DNA from 3 places in the Devosia sp. XK-2 genome. Region 2 is predicted to be linked to each of the others. Evidence: predicted binding sites of a transcription regulator. Region 2 holds the regulator's gene; each other region holds the start of a gene.

Region 1 (4,866 bases), 1.1 Mb from region 2:
TTTCGCGCTCGGCAGCTTCGTGACGCATTTCCCATAGGCGATCGAGGCGGTCCCGCGCGGGCCGGTCATTGCCATAGAGCAGGTCCTCGATTTCACTTTGGCTATAGGGCTGGGCGATGCCGGGCGTGTCGGCATTGTCGAAGCTGGTTTCCTGGGGCACGAGGCTCCCTGGATGATCGTGGTTCTGCACCATGACGGGCCTCCCTTATGCAGTTACACAATGGGGAAACGCAGCAAGGCCGCGAGAGTTCGATCACGGGATCGATTTCAATTGAGATCGCCCGGCTCGTCCTTGACCAGACGCAGGGCCGGCGTTTCATCGGCGGAACTTTCCCAGCCCGGCGGGATGGGCTTATTGGATTTGGCACCCAGTTCACGCAGCATTTCGACCTGGCGCACCACATTGCCGCGCCCGGAGGTCAGCTGGTCCCTGGCCTTGGCATAGGCGCGCTGGGACTTGTCGATCGCGTCGCCGACCTGGTCCATGGTGCCCAAAAAACCAGCGACCTTGTCGAAAAGCTGGCCGGCGCGCTCGGCGATCTCCTCGGCATTCTGGTGGCGCTTTTCGATGTCCCAGACATTGCGCACGGTGCGCAGCACCGTCATCAAGGTGGTCGGCGTGGTCAGCATGACGCCCTTGCCCATGCCGAACTCGACCAGCTTGGTATCGTGCTGAATGGCCGTGGCGAGAGCACTCTCGATGGGTACGAACATCATCACATAGTCGAGGCTCGACTTGGCCGCGCGGTGATAGGTCTTGTCGCCCAGCGTGGTGATATGGCCGCGCACCGAGGTGATGTGGGCCCGCAAATGCTGATCGCGGTCATCTTCGGGGCTGTTCACAAAAGCCTCAAAGGCCGTGAGGGACACTTTGGAATCGATGACCAGCCGGTCGCCATTGGGCATGAGGATTTCAACGTCAGTGCGGACGCGCTGCCCGTCCTCGCCGGTATGGCTTTGCTGGGTGAAATATTGCTCGCCCTCACGCAGGCCGGATTGTTCGAGAATGGTGGAAAGGATCATTTCCCCCCAGGCGCCCTGGGTCTGCGAATTGCCCTTTAGCGCCCGCGTGAGGTTCTGCGCCTCGGTGGTAATCTGCAGATTGCTCTCGGCCAGGGCGCGGATGCGCTCGCCCATGGCGGAGCGGTCCTCCACCAGGTTCTTGTGGAACTCGGTGATCTTGTCCTGCAGGGGCTTGAGCAGGGTATCGACCTGTTCGCGGTTCTGCTTGGTGAAGGTCTCGCTATGGGACCGCAGCACGTCGCCGGCGATGGATTTGAACTCATCCGTCATCTGCTGGCGGGCTTCGGTGAAGCGCTTCAAATTGGCCTCGTTCTGCCGCGCCTGTTCGTCGAGCCGGGTGCGCATGGCTGCGAGTTCGGATTGCAGGCCGCCGGACTTTTCCCGCTCGGCATCAAGCAGATCGGCCGCGCGCTCCCGCTCGCGCTCGACCTGAGCCTCAAGGTCGCGAATGCGGGCATCGCGGCCGGCAATCTGTTCAAGGAAATTGGCGCGCAGACCTTCGGCCGCCTCACGCGCCTGCAATTCGGCGCGCGCAGCGCCGGCCCGGGCCGAAACAACCAGCCAGACGATCAGAAGGACAATAATGACCACGCCGACGGCCAGCATGGCCGTGGCGGTGGTGACTGGGAGAGAGCCCAGGGAGAACAGAACGGCATCGAGATCACGCATTGGTCCACCTTAACCCGATTCTTTTGTTCGCAAAATGTTCCAGGCGAATGGTGGATTGAACCGGCCCGCAGTTGACCCAGAGGCCGGAAATCGCCATATCGGAGACAATCCATTCTTCGCCGGACTTTTTGCCATGGCCGTTCGCCCAATCCTCATCATTCCAGACGCGCGCCTGCGCGCCGTTGCCGACCCGATCATCGAGGTCGATGACGAGATCAAGGCGCTGGCCAAGGATATGCTGGACACCATGTATGATGCGCCGGGCATTGGCCTGGCCGCGCCCCAGATCGGGGTGATGAAGCGCATTGTAGTGATGGACCTGGCGGGCGAAGGCGAGCCCCCTGCTCCGCTGGTGATGATCAATCCCGAGATCACGCATTTCGGCGAGCAGATGCAGGTGACCGAGGAAGGATGCCTTTCCATTCCCGAACTCTATTACGAGGTCGAGCGCCCCAATGACGTGACGGTGAAATATACCGATCTCGAGGGCAAGGAGGTCACCAAGGAGGCCGAGGGCAAGCTGGCCGTCTGCATCCAGCACGAACTCGATCACCTCGATGGCGTGCTCTATATCGACTATCTCAGCCGTCTGAAGCGCGACCGCGTGATCAAGAAATTCGACAAGGCCGCCAAGCGGGCGGCTGGCTGATTTTTCTTCTCCCCATCGGGGAGAAGATGGCGCCCCCGGGCCGCGTCGCGCCCGAGGGCAGGCTGCGCACCGGATGAGGGGAGTTGCCGAACGCCCCCTCACCCGTCTCGCCCTCCGGGCGATCCACCCTCTCCCCGATGGGGAGAGGAATAAGAGGAATCTCCCAAATGCGCGTCGTTTTCATGGGTACGCCGGACTTTTCCGTTCCGACGCTGACCGAGATCGTCTCGGCCGGGCATGAGGTGGTGGCCGTCTATACGCGCGCGCCAAAGCCGGCGGGGCGCGGTCAGGCCGAGCGCAGGAGCCCTGTGCATGAAACGGCAGAGGCTTTTGGCATTCCCGTTTTCACGCCGCGCTCGCTTAAGGGTGAAACCGAACAGGCCCAATTTGCCGCGCTTGGTGCCGAAGTGGCGGTGGTGGTGGCCTATGGGCTATTGCTGCCCAAGGCCGTTCTCGATGCGCCTGAGCATGGATGCCTGAACCTGCACGGATCGCTGCTGCCGCGCTGGCGGGGCGCCGCGCCGATCCAGCGCGCCATTATGGCCGGGGACAAAGAGACCGGCATTGTGGTGATGAAAATGGATGAGGGGCTCGATACCGGCGCCATGGGGCCGACCGAGATCATTCCCATCACCCCTGACATGACGGCGGGCGAATTGCACGACCAGATGAAGCTGGTTGGTGCCGACCTGATGGGCCGGGCGCTGGCGGCGCTGGAACGGGGGAGCCTCGATTTTACCCCGCAGCCCGAAAGTGGCGAAACCTATGCGACCAAGATCGACAAGGCCGAGGCGCGGATCGATTTTTCAAAGGGCGCGGAAGAGGTCCACAATCTGATCCGCGGATTGTCGCCTTTTCCTGGGGCCTGGTTCGAGATGCAATTGGCGGGTAAGCCGGTGCGCATCAAGGCGCTGCGATCGAGCCTTGCTGATGGCACGGGGGCACCGGGCGCATTGATCGGGGAGGACTTGACCATTGCCTGCGGGACCGGAGCGTTAAGGCTGACCCAAGTGCAGCGCGAGGGCAAGGGCGCCATGGATGCGGCGACATTCCTGCGCGGTGCGGGGGCGTTGCCGGAGGCTGTAGGTTAGGACGAACGATGCCTTTTACGTACTCGGTGGGTTCCCTCCAATGCCGCAGCCTTGCTGGTCCGCCTGAACCCCGCCCCCTCCCCGCAAGGGGGAGGTGAGGTAGATGCCACGCTATAAGCTCACCATCGAATATGACGGAACCCCCTTCTGCGGTTGGCAGCGGCAGGCGGACCGGATGAGTGTGCAGCAGGCGCTTGAAGAGGCTATCGGGCGCTTTTCCGGCGAGACCGTGACCACGCAGGCGGCGGGGCGCACCGATGCCGGCGTGCATGCGCTGGGCCAGGTTGCGCATTTCGATCTTGGCAAAGAATGGGACCCGTTTCGCATCCGCGAGGCGCTGAACTATCACCTCAAACCTTATCCGGTGGTGATCGTGGAGGCCGAGGCCGTTCCCGAAACATTCGAGGCGCGGTTTTCGGCCACGGCCCGGCATTACGAATATCGCATTCTCAACCGGCGAGCACCGGCGGCGATCGAGCGCAACCAGGTGTGGCATGTGCCGGTCAAGCTGGACGCGAGCAAGATGCATGAGGCTGCCCAGCGCATTTTGGGCCAGCACGACTTTACCACTTTCCGGTCATCGGAATGCCAGGCCAATTCGCCGATCCGGACGCTGGATGCGTTCGAGGTGACGGGGGATGGCGAAATTATCGCCATTAGCGCCAGCGCGCGAAGCTTTCTGCACCACCAGGTGCGGTCCATGGTGGGTTCGCTCAAACTGGTGGGGGAAGGCAAGTGGAGCCCGGACGATTTTCGCGCGGCGCTGGACGCCGCCGATCGCAAGCGCTGCGGCGCCATGGCGCCGGCTGCCGGCCTGTTTCTGACCGGGGTGGACTATTAGAGCATTTCATCGTTTCGTTGAGACGCCGAAATTGCTCCAAGCTCTTGTTTTGTCGCGTTTCCGGCCGGAAAATTGTTAAGGCACCAGCGAGCCGAACAGCATCGACAGGAGCAGTGCGCTGCTCAACAGGCTGACGAGAAAGATTGCAATATGGGCGGGCCGCAGCGTCATGATCCGCCGCGCTATATTGAACCAGACGACCAGCACGAGGATCGACAGCACAAAGTAAGGCAGGCTGCCAGTGGTCAATTGGGCAAGCCCATCGGGTCCGATGGCCATGGGGGCCCCCAATAGGGCAATGATGGTGACCGCGACAAAGGACTGGACCAATGTCGCCCAGTTCTGCACCACGACAAAGGGCACAAAACTATCGGCGCGGCCCAATTGGCGCAGGACCAGAAAAATCACGCCGTATTGGGCGGCCTGGACGGCCAGCGCGACAAGCACCACGCTCAAAGACATGACCGGCGGCGCCGCCATATCCACCGGGTGAGGCCCAAAGGCCTGCAGCGCCACGGCCAGGATCAGCGCGATGAACGAGCCGACCAGCCCGCGCTGGGAAAAATCGAAATATTGCGCGCTATCGTGCCGGC
Region 2 (4,866 bases):
GCCGGTCGACGAGGCCTTGAAGGCCATTCTGGCGCGAGTGCCTGCCCCCGCCGGTGAAATCGTCACATTGAGCGCGGCCGCTGGGCGGGTCCTTTACGCCCCCGTCATTGCCGATCACGACCAGCCCCCTTTCGACGCCAGCGCCATGGACGGCTATGCCATGAGGGCAGCGGACGTTGCGGAGGATATTTGGCTCGACGTCATCGGTACGTCACAGGCCGGCGCCGGTTTTCCGGGATCGGTCGGCCACAGACAGGCTGTCCGCATTTTCACCGGTGCGCCGGTTCCGCCGGGCGCGGATACGGTCATCATGCAGGAAGAAGCCGTCCGGGAAGGCGAAAAGGTCCGGTTCACGGCCCCTGCCCGGCTTGGTCACAGCATTCGTCCGAAGGGTAACGATTTTGCGACGGGTCAGGTGCTGATTGGCCCAGGAACATGCCTGACGCCGATGCAGATCGCTGTCGCTGCGGCGGCCAACAAAGCTGAACTCGTGGCGGCCAGGCGGCCGCGCATCGCGCTGATGGCGACTGGCGACGAACTGGTCTTGCCCGGCAACCCGCTCGGCCCGGACCAGATCGTGGCCTCCAACAGTTTTGGCCTCACCGCCATGCTGGCGCCCTATGCCAGCACCATCCGCGATCATGGCATCATTCCGGACGACGCAGCGTCTTTGCGCGAACGGCTGTCGAAAGCCTTTGCGGAAGAGCCCGATGTCCTGATTACGACGGGTGGCGCTTCGGTGGGCGAGCATGATCTCGTCCAGGATGTGCTCAAGGAGCTGGGCGTTACCCTCGACTTCTGGCGCATCAATATGCGGCCGGGCAAGCCGCTGATGTTCGGTACGAGCGGCAAAACTCTGGTCTTCGGCCTGCCCGGCAATCCGGTTTCGGCCATGGTGACCGCCCTTGTCTTCATAAAGCCTGCCCTGCGCGCCTGGCTTGGCGCACCGGCCCCCCTGACCTGGCATTTGCCGTTGGCCGCCGCCACACCCCCGAATACGGCCCGCCGCCACTTCATGCGCGCCCGGCTGCTGCAGAGAGAGTACGGTCCCATGGCGGAACCCATCAGCCAGACCGATAGTGGACACACATCGTCTCTTGCGGCCGCGGACCTCCTGATCGTGCAGCCCGAGCTGGATCCCGGGCGACCGGCCGGCGCCCTGGTCGAGGCCCTCCCCATCGACGCCTTCTGATTCCTGTCAGTTTGTTCAGAACCCCTTCATTAACGGGGTCCTGGCCTCCGGCCGGAGCTATTGCAGAACATAAATGGAACATGTATGGTCGTTCCGTCTATGTTCCGATTCTGGGGTTGTGGGGCCAATGCTGACACGCAAACAACACGAGCTGCTGATGTTCATCCACGAAAGGATGAAGGAGAGCGGCATTCCCCCGAGCTTTGACGAGATGAAGGATGCCCTTGATCTCGCATCGAAATCTGGCATCCACCGGCTGATCACGGCGCTTGAAGAGCGCGGCTTCATCCGCCGCCTGCCCAACCGGGCCCGGGCGCTGGAAGTGGTCAAGCTCCCAGATTCCATGAACCCGTCGCTGGGTGGGCGCAAGGCACGCTTCGAGCCCTCCGTTATAGAGGGCAATCTGGGCAAGGTCGCCTCGCCGCCCCGAAATAACCCTGGTGGATCAGACGATTACGCCCGTCCAGTATCCATTCCGGTCATGGGCCGCATCGCGGCCGGTACACCCATCGAGGCCATTCAGACCCACTCCCATACGATCGCTGTGCCACCCGAGATGCTGGGCGCCGGCGAGCACTATGCCCTTGAAGTGCGTGGTGATTCCATGATCGAGGCCGGCATTTTCGATGGCGATACCGTGCTCATCAAGAAGCAGGAACATGCGTCAACCGGCGAGATCATTGTCGCATTGGTCGATGACGAAGAAGCGACCCTAAAGCGCCTACGCCGCAAGGGCGATACGGTGGCGCTGGAAGCCGCCAATCCGGCCTATGAAACCCGCATTTTCCCGCCGGACCGGGTCAAGGTGCAGGGCCGGCTTGTGGGCCTGATGCGGAAGTATTGAGATGGGTTTCACCTCGCCACAGGCCGCAATGGCCTTCTATGGCGAGGTGATCAACGAGCATCGCTTCGATGCCCTGCTGCCGATGCTGTCGAAGGACGTCGTGTTCTGGTTCAGTTCAGGGTCGCATTGCGGTGTTGATGCGGCGCGTCGGGCCTTTGAGAAGACCTGGCGGCGCATTGCCGATGAATTCTACTGGATTGAAGACCTTAGCTGGCTCTGCCAGGGCGATGGCTCGGCGGCCTGTCTATATCGGTTCGGCTGGCGCGGCCTTGTTGACGGGAAGCTGACGCAGGGCGGCGGACGAGGCACGAGCGTTTTGCGGCTGGAGCCTGATGGCTGGAAGGTCGTGCATGAGCATCTGAGCGCCGAGCCCGTCGATGCTGGTTGAAAAGGTTTGCCCCTATGTGCTGAGAGGGCCGAGGGACAGTCTCGAGATATTGGCTTTCAAACACCCGCTGGCTGGCTGTCAGCTCGTCAAGGGGACGCTTGAGCCAGGCGAGCGCGTAGTAGACGGCGCGCTTCGGGAACTGGCTGAAGAGGCCGGTTTGGTTGGCACCGTTGGAAGCGGCGTGAGTTGGTCGAGCCTGAATATTGCGGATGGGCAGCTCTGGCATTTCGTGCCGGTCGATGTGCCGCCCCAGCCCGATCACTTCGCGTTTTTCTGCGCCGACGACGGCGGACATCGCTTCGCTTTTCGCTGGTGGCCGCTGAGGGATGGTCCTGGTCCGGATTGGCACGAGATCTATAGGCGCGCGCTCAATGAGATCCGTGCCCGCCAGCCATGAGAAAAGGTCCGCCAAGGCGGCGGACCTTTGGTAGTTTCGTGCGGGGCACCTATAGCATTTTACATTCAGATTGACGCCCCGCTATCGCCCCTCCCCTCAAGGCGACGGGCCCGATAGTTCGCTCGCGGTGAATTAACCTAGTGATTGTCGCGCGGCACGCCCTCAGTCTGGGCAATACGCTGGTATTTCTCGGCCGGTTTGAGGATGGCGCCATCGCCCAACTGGCCCACGAGCCCGCGCTGGATTTCCTGCCAGGGCGTCTGGTGCCTGGGGAATTTGTAGCCGCCATCGGCCTCGAGCGCAGCGCGGCGGCTCGCGATTTCCTCATTGGAGATCAGGATATTCGCTTCGCCCTTGTTGAGATCGATGCGCACCCGGTCGCCCGTCTTGAGAATAGCGAGATTGCCTCCGGCGGCGGCTTCGGGGGACGCGTTGAGAATCGAGGGCGAGCCCGATGTGCCGGACTGACGACCGTCGCCAATGCAAGCGAGCGAGGAAACACCCTTCTTGATGAGATAAGCAGGCGGACGCATGTTCACCACTTCCGCTGCGCCCGGATAGCCTACAGGCCCAGCGCCACGCATGAACAGCAGCGTGTGCTCGTCGATGTCGAGCGCCGGGTCATCAATGCGATGGTGGTAGTCCTCGGGGCCGTCAAAGACCACCGCCTTACCCTCGAACATATTGGGATGCGCCGGATCGGACAGATATCGTTCCTTGAATTCGGGGCTGATAACGCTGGTCTTCATGATCGCATTGTCGAACAGGTTGCCGCGCAGCACCAGGAACCCGGCCTCGGCTTTGAGCGGGTCGTTGAAGTGCCGGATGACCTTGTCGTCCTCGATGACGGTGGTTCGGCAGTTTTCGCCAATGGTCTTGCCGTTTACCGTCGGCGCGTTCTCGTGGATCAGGCCCTGCGTCATCAGCTCGTTGACGACGGCCGGCACACCACCGGCGTGGTAGTAGTCTTCGCCTAGATATTCGCCGGCCGGCTGCAAATTGACCAGCAACGGGACCTTATGGCCATGTTGCTGCCATTCGTCGATCTTGAGATCGACACCAATGTGCTTGGCGATGGCGTTGATATGGATCGGCGCATTGGTCGAGCCGCCAATTGCCGAATTGACGACGATGGCGTTGAGGAAATTCTCCTTGGTCAGGATGTCCGAGGGCTTGAGATCCTCATGCACCATTTCCACGGCGCGCTTGCCGGTACGATAGGCCATTTCCTGGCGGTCGCGGTAGGGCGCGGGAATGGCCGCTGAGCCCGGCAATTGCATGCCCAGGGCCTCGGCCAGCGAATTCATCGTCGAAGCTGTGCCCATGGTGTTGCAATAGCCCGTGGACGGTGCCGAGGACGCAACGAGCTCAATGAATTTGGGATAGTCGATTTCCCCGGCCGCCAGCATCTGCCTAGCCTTCCAGACAATGGTGCCCGAACCGGTGCGCTCGCCCTTGTGCCAGCCGTTAAGCATGGGACCAACGGAAAGCGCGATAGCCGGAATATTGACCGTGGCGGCACCCATCAGCATGGCGGGGGTAGTCTTGTCGCAGCCAATGGTCAGCACCACGCCGTCGAGCGGATAGCCATAAAGCACCTCGACAAGTCCGAGATAGGCCAAGTTGCGATCAAGACCGGCAGTGGGCCGCTTGCCCGTTTCCTGGATCGGATGCACCGGAAATTCAATGGCGATGCCGCCGGCCTCGCGAATGCCTTCGCGCACCCGCTCGGCCAGCACCATATGGTGGCGATTGCAAGGGCTGAGATCGGAACCGGTCTGAGCGATGCCAATGATCGGCTTACCAGACTGCAGTTCCTCGCGCGACACACCATAATTCATATAGCGCTCAAGATAGAGCGCGGTCATGTCGGGATTGTCGGGATTGTCAAACCACGCGCGCGAACGGAGCTTGCGGCCGCCGGTGGCGCCATTGTCTGCAGTCATCTTGCCTGTTCCTTGCTAGTCCGCCGGGACGCGGATGTGAGGGCCTTGGTGAGATCGTTCTATCACGCGAATGCGCGCTGTGAATGGGGTCGACGCAAA
Region 3 (4,866 bases), 1.2 Mb from region 2:
TAGATCCGGATGTTGATCGCATGTGCACTCATGGCGCCCTGTAGTCCAGCCCGCGCGCAGCCATGGCCGGGTCCAGTTCGGTGAAGGATTTCGGCCCGACCCCGTGCAGGCCCGCCACATCCGCTTTCGCCCAGGTCGCCAGATCGGCAAATGTCTCGATGCCCGCGGCCGCCAGGGCCCGCTGTGCCGGACGGCTCAGCTTCACCACCTCGACAATGCGATCATCAACCCCGTTCATGCCGGGCCGCGCTCGTCATGGGCGATATGGACCTGCGCGTCAGGCAAATTGCGCAGGAAATCCGGCAGCCAGCGCGGCAGAAGATTGAAACGCTCCAGCTCGCCCCGCTCCAGAGGCACCCAATAGAAGGACAGGATATGACCTTCATCGGGACGTTGCAGCCAGGGCGACGCCCCATTGGGCGCCTGTCCCGGCAGGTTGACCTCATAGAAAAAGCCCAGCTCGTGGAAATCCTCGTCCTCGCGACGATAAAAGCTCTCCGAGGTGGCGATCATGGGACCGATATTTGCTGGCATCGCCAGCTCCTCTTCCATCTCCCGCTCAAGGCTCAGGCCACTGGGCTCCCCCAATTCGATCCGCCCGCCTGGCAGCATGGTATAGCCGTCATCATCCTCGCGGCAGACCAGCACATGCCCATCCACGATGATGACCCCGGCTACACGGAAGTTGAAACGCTGCCCCTCGATGGGAAAACTGATCACATGCCGCGCGCTCATTCCCCGTCCTCCTCGAACAGGCTCGATTGCAGGCCTACAAAGCCCTGCGGCACGACCTTGTTGAGGTGCTGGAACGCAATCGCGGTCAACATGCGTCCGCGCGGCGTGCGCTGAATGAACCCCTGCTGCAGCAGATAGGGTTCGACGATTTCCTCGATGGCATCGCGCGGCTCGCTCAGGGCCGCCGCAATGGTCTCGATACCCACCGGCCCGCCATTATAGAAATCAGCAATGGTGTTGAGATAGCGCCGGTCGAGCTGATCGAGTCCCCGCGCATCCACATCGAGCCGCAACAGCGCCTTGTCGGCAATGGCCCGATTGACCTCGCTGGCGCCGTCCACCATGGCAAAATCGATCACCCGGCGCAAAAGCCGCCCGGCAATGCGCGGCGTCCCCCGAGAGCGGCGCGCAATCTCCATCGCCCCATCGGGCGCCATGGCCATGCCCAGCAGCCGCGCCCCCCGCGTCACGATCTGCACCAGTTCCTCGGGCGTATAGAAATTGAGCCGCACCGGAATGCCGAAGCGATCGCGCAGCGGCGTCGTCAAAAGGCCCGCGCGGGTTGTCGCACCAACCAATGTGAACTTGGCCAGGTCAATCCGCACTGACCGCGCCGCCGGACCCTCGCCGATGATCAGGTCAAGCTGAAAGTCCTCCATCGCCGGATAGAGCACTTCCTCGATAGCCGGGTTAAGCCGGTGAATTTCATCGATAAAGAGCACATCGCGCTCTTCGAGATTGGTCAACAGCGCCGCCAGGTCCCCGGCCTTGGCAATCACCGGGCCAGAAGTGGCGCGAAAACCCACGCCCAGTTCCTTGGCTATAATCTGCGCCAATGTCGTCTTGCCCAGCCCCGGCGGCCCCACGAACAGCACATGGTCCAGCGCCGCGCCACGCTTCTTGGCCGCCTCGATGAACACTTCCAGATTGGCCCGCGCATCGGCCTGCCCGACGAAATCGGCAAAACCGGAAGGCCGCAGCGAAACATCGAGATTATCGTCCCGGCCGCTTGATGCAGAAGTCAGATCGGTCAAACGCTCAATTCCCTAAGTCCCAGCCGGATCAGCTTCTCGGTCGGCGTGTCCTCGCCTTCCTTGGCCACGACGCGGGCCAGGGCAGACGATGCCTGAGCGCTCGAATAACCCAGATTGGTGAGCGCCGAAACCGCATCGCTGACATTGGAGCTGGCGACACCCTCGCCCAGCGCCGTCTGCAGGCCCAGCGTTCCCGCATCAATAGTCCCAATGGCCGGCACCTTGCCTTTGAGTTCGGTAACCACGCGCAAAGCCAGCTTCGGCCCCACGCCATTGGCACGGCCGATCATCGCCTTGTCCTGCAGGGCCACCGCACTCGAGAGTTCCGACGGCGACAGCACCGACAGGATCGCCAGCGCCACTCTCGCGCCAACCCCCTGCACGCTGGTCAGCAGCAGGAACCAGCTCTTTTCCGCCTCATTGGCAAAGCCATAGAGCTTGATGAAATCCTCGCGCACCACGGTCTCGACGAAGACCACCGCCGGCTCGCCCACCCGCGGCAGCGCCTGCAGCGTCCGCCCCGAACAGAACACCTCGTAGCAAACGCCGCCGCAATCGATCAGCGCATGATCATCGCCGAAACTGTCCACCAGCCCCTTGAGCTTGCCGATCATGCCAGAGCTCCCATGCGGCGCGCCGAAACCCGATGATGCGCATGGCAGATGGCAACCGCCAGCGCATCGGCTGCGTCGGCGCCCTTGATCACCGCCGCCGGCAGCAGCGTCTTGACCATCAGCGCCACCTGGTTCTTCTCGGCATGGCCGGTGCCGACCACCGATTTCTTGACCAGATTGGTTGCATATTCGGCCACCACCAGCCCGCGCAGCGCCGGTACCACCAGCGTCACCCCGCGCGCCTGGCCCAGGATCAGCGCCGAGCGTGGACCGGAATTGACGAAAGTTTCTTCCACAGCCGCCTCATCGGGCCGGTGCTGATCCAGCACTGCGCCCAGCGCCTCGGCCAGGTTCGCCAGCCGGTCGGCCAGCGCACCCTCGATCGGCGGGGTCAGCGTTCCACCGGCCACATAGCTCAGCCGGTTGTCCACAGCCTCGATAATGCCCCAGCCGCAACGCCGCAGCCCCGGATCGATTCCGATGATTCGTACAGCTCTCGTCATGGTTTTCCTTGTAGTGGGAAGACCCGACCATACCAAGCCCGAAGTGAACAAATAGGCAACAAAATTTGCCCGTTACAATGCGCCTTAAAGTTTTACCAAACAGGCAAACTTTGCATTCACGAACCAGCCGTTAGCGTCCCGGCGGACGTAGGGACAAATGGGGTAGAAATGTCTGGAGCGATTATCCGGCTCGCCGGGAACACCTGCCTGGGCATGGCCATACCAAACGCTTCGCATGCCGGTCATTTTCGCCGGCAGGAAGGCGGCATGTCGAGCTGATGCCGTGCCGCAACCCGACTGTCCCCGCATTGTCCAGCGTCGGACGGTGGACACTTATGGGCACGCTCTCATGCGTGCTGCTGTCCATCGCCTTCACCACGGTCGCCTTTAACGATTTGCGCGGCGATCTCGCCTGGCGTCTGCTGGCCGGCGCAACGGCTCTGCCGATCCTTATCGGAGCGCCGCTCTTTTTCTTTTGCAGCTTGCGTCTGCGCAGCCTGGCCATTGCCAATATGCGCCTGGATCGCGTCGCGCGCACCGATGGTCTGACTGCCTGTCTCAATCGTAGCGCCTTTGCCGACCGGGTCGGACATTGGCTGCAGAGCGCCAGTTCGTCCGCAATCGGCGCCCTGCTGATGATCGACGCGGATAATTTCAAGGCCATCAACGACCTTTACGGCCACGACAATGGCGATCATGCCCTGACCATCATCGCCCGCGCCATTCGCTCCGTCCTGCGCCGCGGCGACTTTGTGGGCCGCATGGGCGGGGAGGAATTTGCTGTCTTCCTGCCTGGGGTAACCGAGCAGCAGGCCCAGATTGTCGCCGAGCGCATCCGCCTGTCGGTCGCCGCCGCCTATTTCGCCCCCGACGGGCAGGTCCATCCCCTTTCCGTCAGCATTGGCGGCGCCGCCTTTTCACGGCCCGCCTCCTTTGCCCAGCTCTTCCGTATCGCCGACCAGCACCTCTATGGCGCCAAACGCGCCGGGCGCAACGCCACCGCCCTGGCCGATATCGACGATCACCCCGTCATCGCCCTCAGGCGCAGTGCATAAATAAAGAGTGGCACCGACATCAGGCCTTCTCGGCAATCCAGTCCATTATGCTGACCGCCGCTTCATCCGACATAAGCCTCGTCACGTCGAGACGTAGCAGATGCGGCGCATCGGCGCCCAGCAATGACTTTGCCTCGGCATGGTTTCGGCGCGCCATTTCCCCATCCCTGGGCTTTCGTTTGGCGCCCCGCCCTTCCGCTTGAATGCGGCGCATATTCTCATCGAGGTCACAATGCAGGTGCACGACATAAAGCGGGGCACGATCTCGCCCGAGAGCCTCGATCCGGCGCCACTCGGCGGTGCCCCATTCGCTGTCACCCGCCAAAACGGTGGTAATGATCACCGGAACATCGGCCGGCAGGTCGCGAATGAGATCGTGCGCGATGGCCTCGACTTTCTCGACCGTCGCCACAAAAGCGGGCGACCTGAACTCCGTCAGGGCAAAGGCGACGTTATAGACCGTGTGGATATCGAGAAGACGACCCGCGACGCGTGCGGCCAGCTCTTGCCCGATGGTGAGCTTGCCCACACCCGGATAGCCATTGAGTACAATGAGCATTGCTGGCTCTCCTCCATGATGAGGGGAGACTGACCCAGGACATCGGCCCACGACAAGCCGTAATGCGCGCCGCCCCAACTAGTGGGACGGCGCGGCTGAAGAATGCTCAGCCCTCCAGCTTGGCGGCGTCTTCCTCGCTCATGTCGAAGTTCGAATAGACGTTCTGCACGTCATCGTCTTCCTCGAGCGTATTGATAAGCTTCATCAGCGTCGCGCCTTTTTCGGCGTCGATGGGTGTCTGGTTCTGTGGCTTCCAGATCGCCTTGACCGATTCAGCTTCCCCCAGCACCGCCTCGAGCGCCGCCGACACTTCGGCCATGGTCTCGAATGTGGTGTAGATATAGTGGCCGTCCTCGTCGCTCTCGA

Evidence for each region. Region 2 encodes LexA, which represses DNA repair genes until DNA is damaged. Its sites were predicted from a motif close to TGTTCNNNNTGTGTTCNG; they were not measured.
Region 1: rmuC (DNA recombination protein RmuC) is a predicted target of LexA. The motif match lies at 1,717-1,734, and genes of this name have one in related genera.
Region 3: ruvC (crossover junction endodeoxyribonuclease RuvC) is a predicted target of LexA. The motif match lies at 2,930-2,947, and genes of this name have one in related genera.

The regions. Positions count from the first base shown of each region.
Region 1 is NZ_CP146608.1:524,475-529,340, reverse strand. Features, by position in the region: gene V8Z65_RS02490 (hypothetical protein) at 1-193, opposite strand, end outside; gene rmuC (DNA recombination protein RmuC) at 268-1,692, opposite strand; gene def (peptide deformylase) at 1,826-2,341, shown strand; gene fmt (methionyl-tRNA formyltransferase) at 2,509-3,432, shown strand; gene truA (tRNA pseudouridine(38-40) synthase TruA) at 3,536-4,273, shown strand; gene V8Z65_RS02465 (hypothetical protein) at 4,349-4,866, opposite strand, start outside.
Region 2 is NZ_CP146608.1:1,644,954-1,649,819, reverse strand. Features, by position in the region: gene glp (gephyrin-like molybdotransferase Glp) at 1-1,192, shown strand, start outside; gene lexA (transcriptional repressor LexA) at 1,320-2,036, shown strand; gene V8Z65_RS07905 (nuclear transport factor 2 family protein) at 2,038-2,424, shown strand; gene V8Z65_RS07900 (NUDIX domain-containing protein) at 2,414-2,821, shown strand; gene V8Z65_RS07895 (IlvD/Edd family dehydratase) at 2,959-4,767, opposite strand.
Region 3 is NZ_CP146608.1:2,859,922-2,864,787, forward strand. Features, by position in the region: gene ybgC (tol-pal system-associated acyl-CoA thioesterase) at 1-32, opposite strand, end outside; gene V8Z65_RS14030 (DNA-directed RNA polymerase subunit alpha C-terminal domain-containing protein) at 29-238, opposite strand; gene V8Z65_RS14035 (NUDIX domain-containing protein) at 235-735, opposite strand; gene ruvB (Holliday junction branch migration DNA helicase RuvB) at 732-1,769, opposite strand; gene ruvA (Holliday junction branch migration protein RuvA) at 1,766-2,383, opposite strand; gene ruvC (crossover junction endodeoxyribonuclease RuvC) at 2,380-2,886, opposite strand; gene V8Z65_RS14055 (GGDEF domain-containing protein) at 3,222-3,941, shown strand; gene V8Z65_RS14060 (AAA family ATPase) at 3,961-4,500, opposite strand; gene V8Z65_RS14065 (YebC/PmpR family DNA-binding transcriptional regulator) at 4,607-4,866, opposite strand, start outside.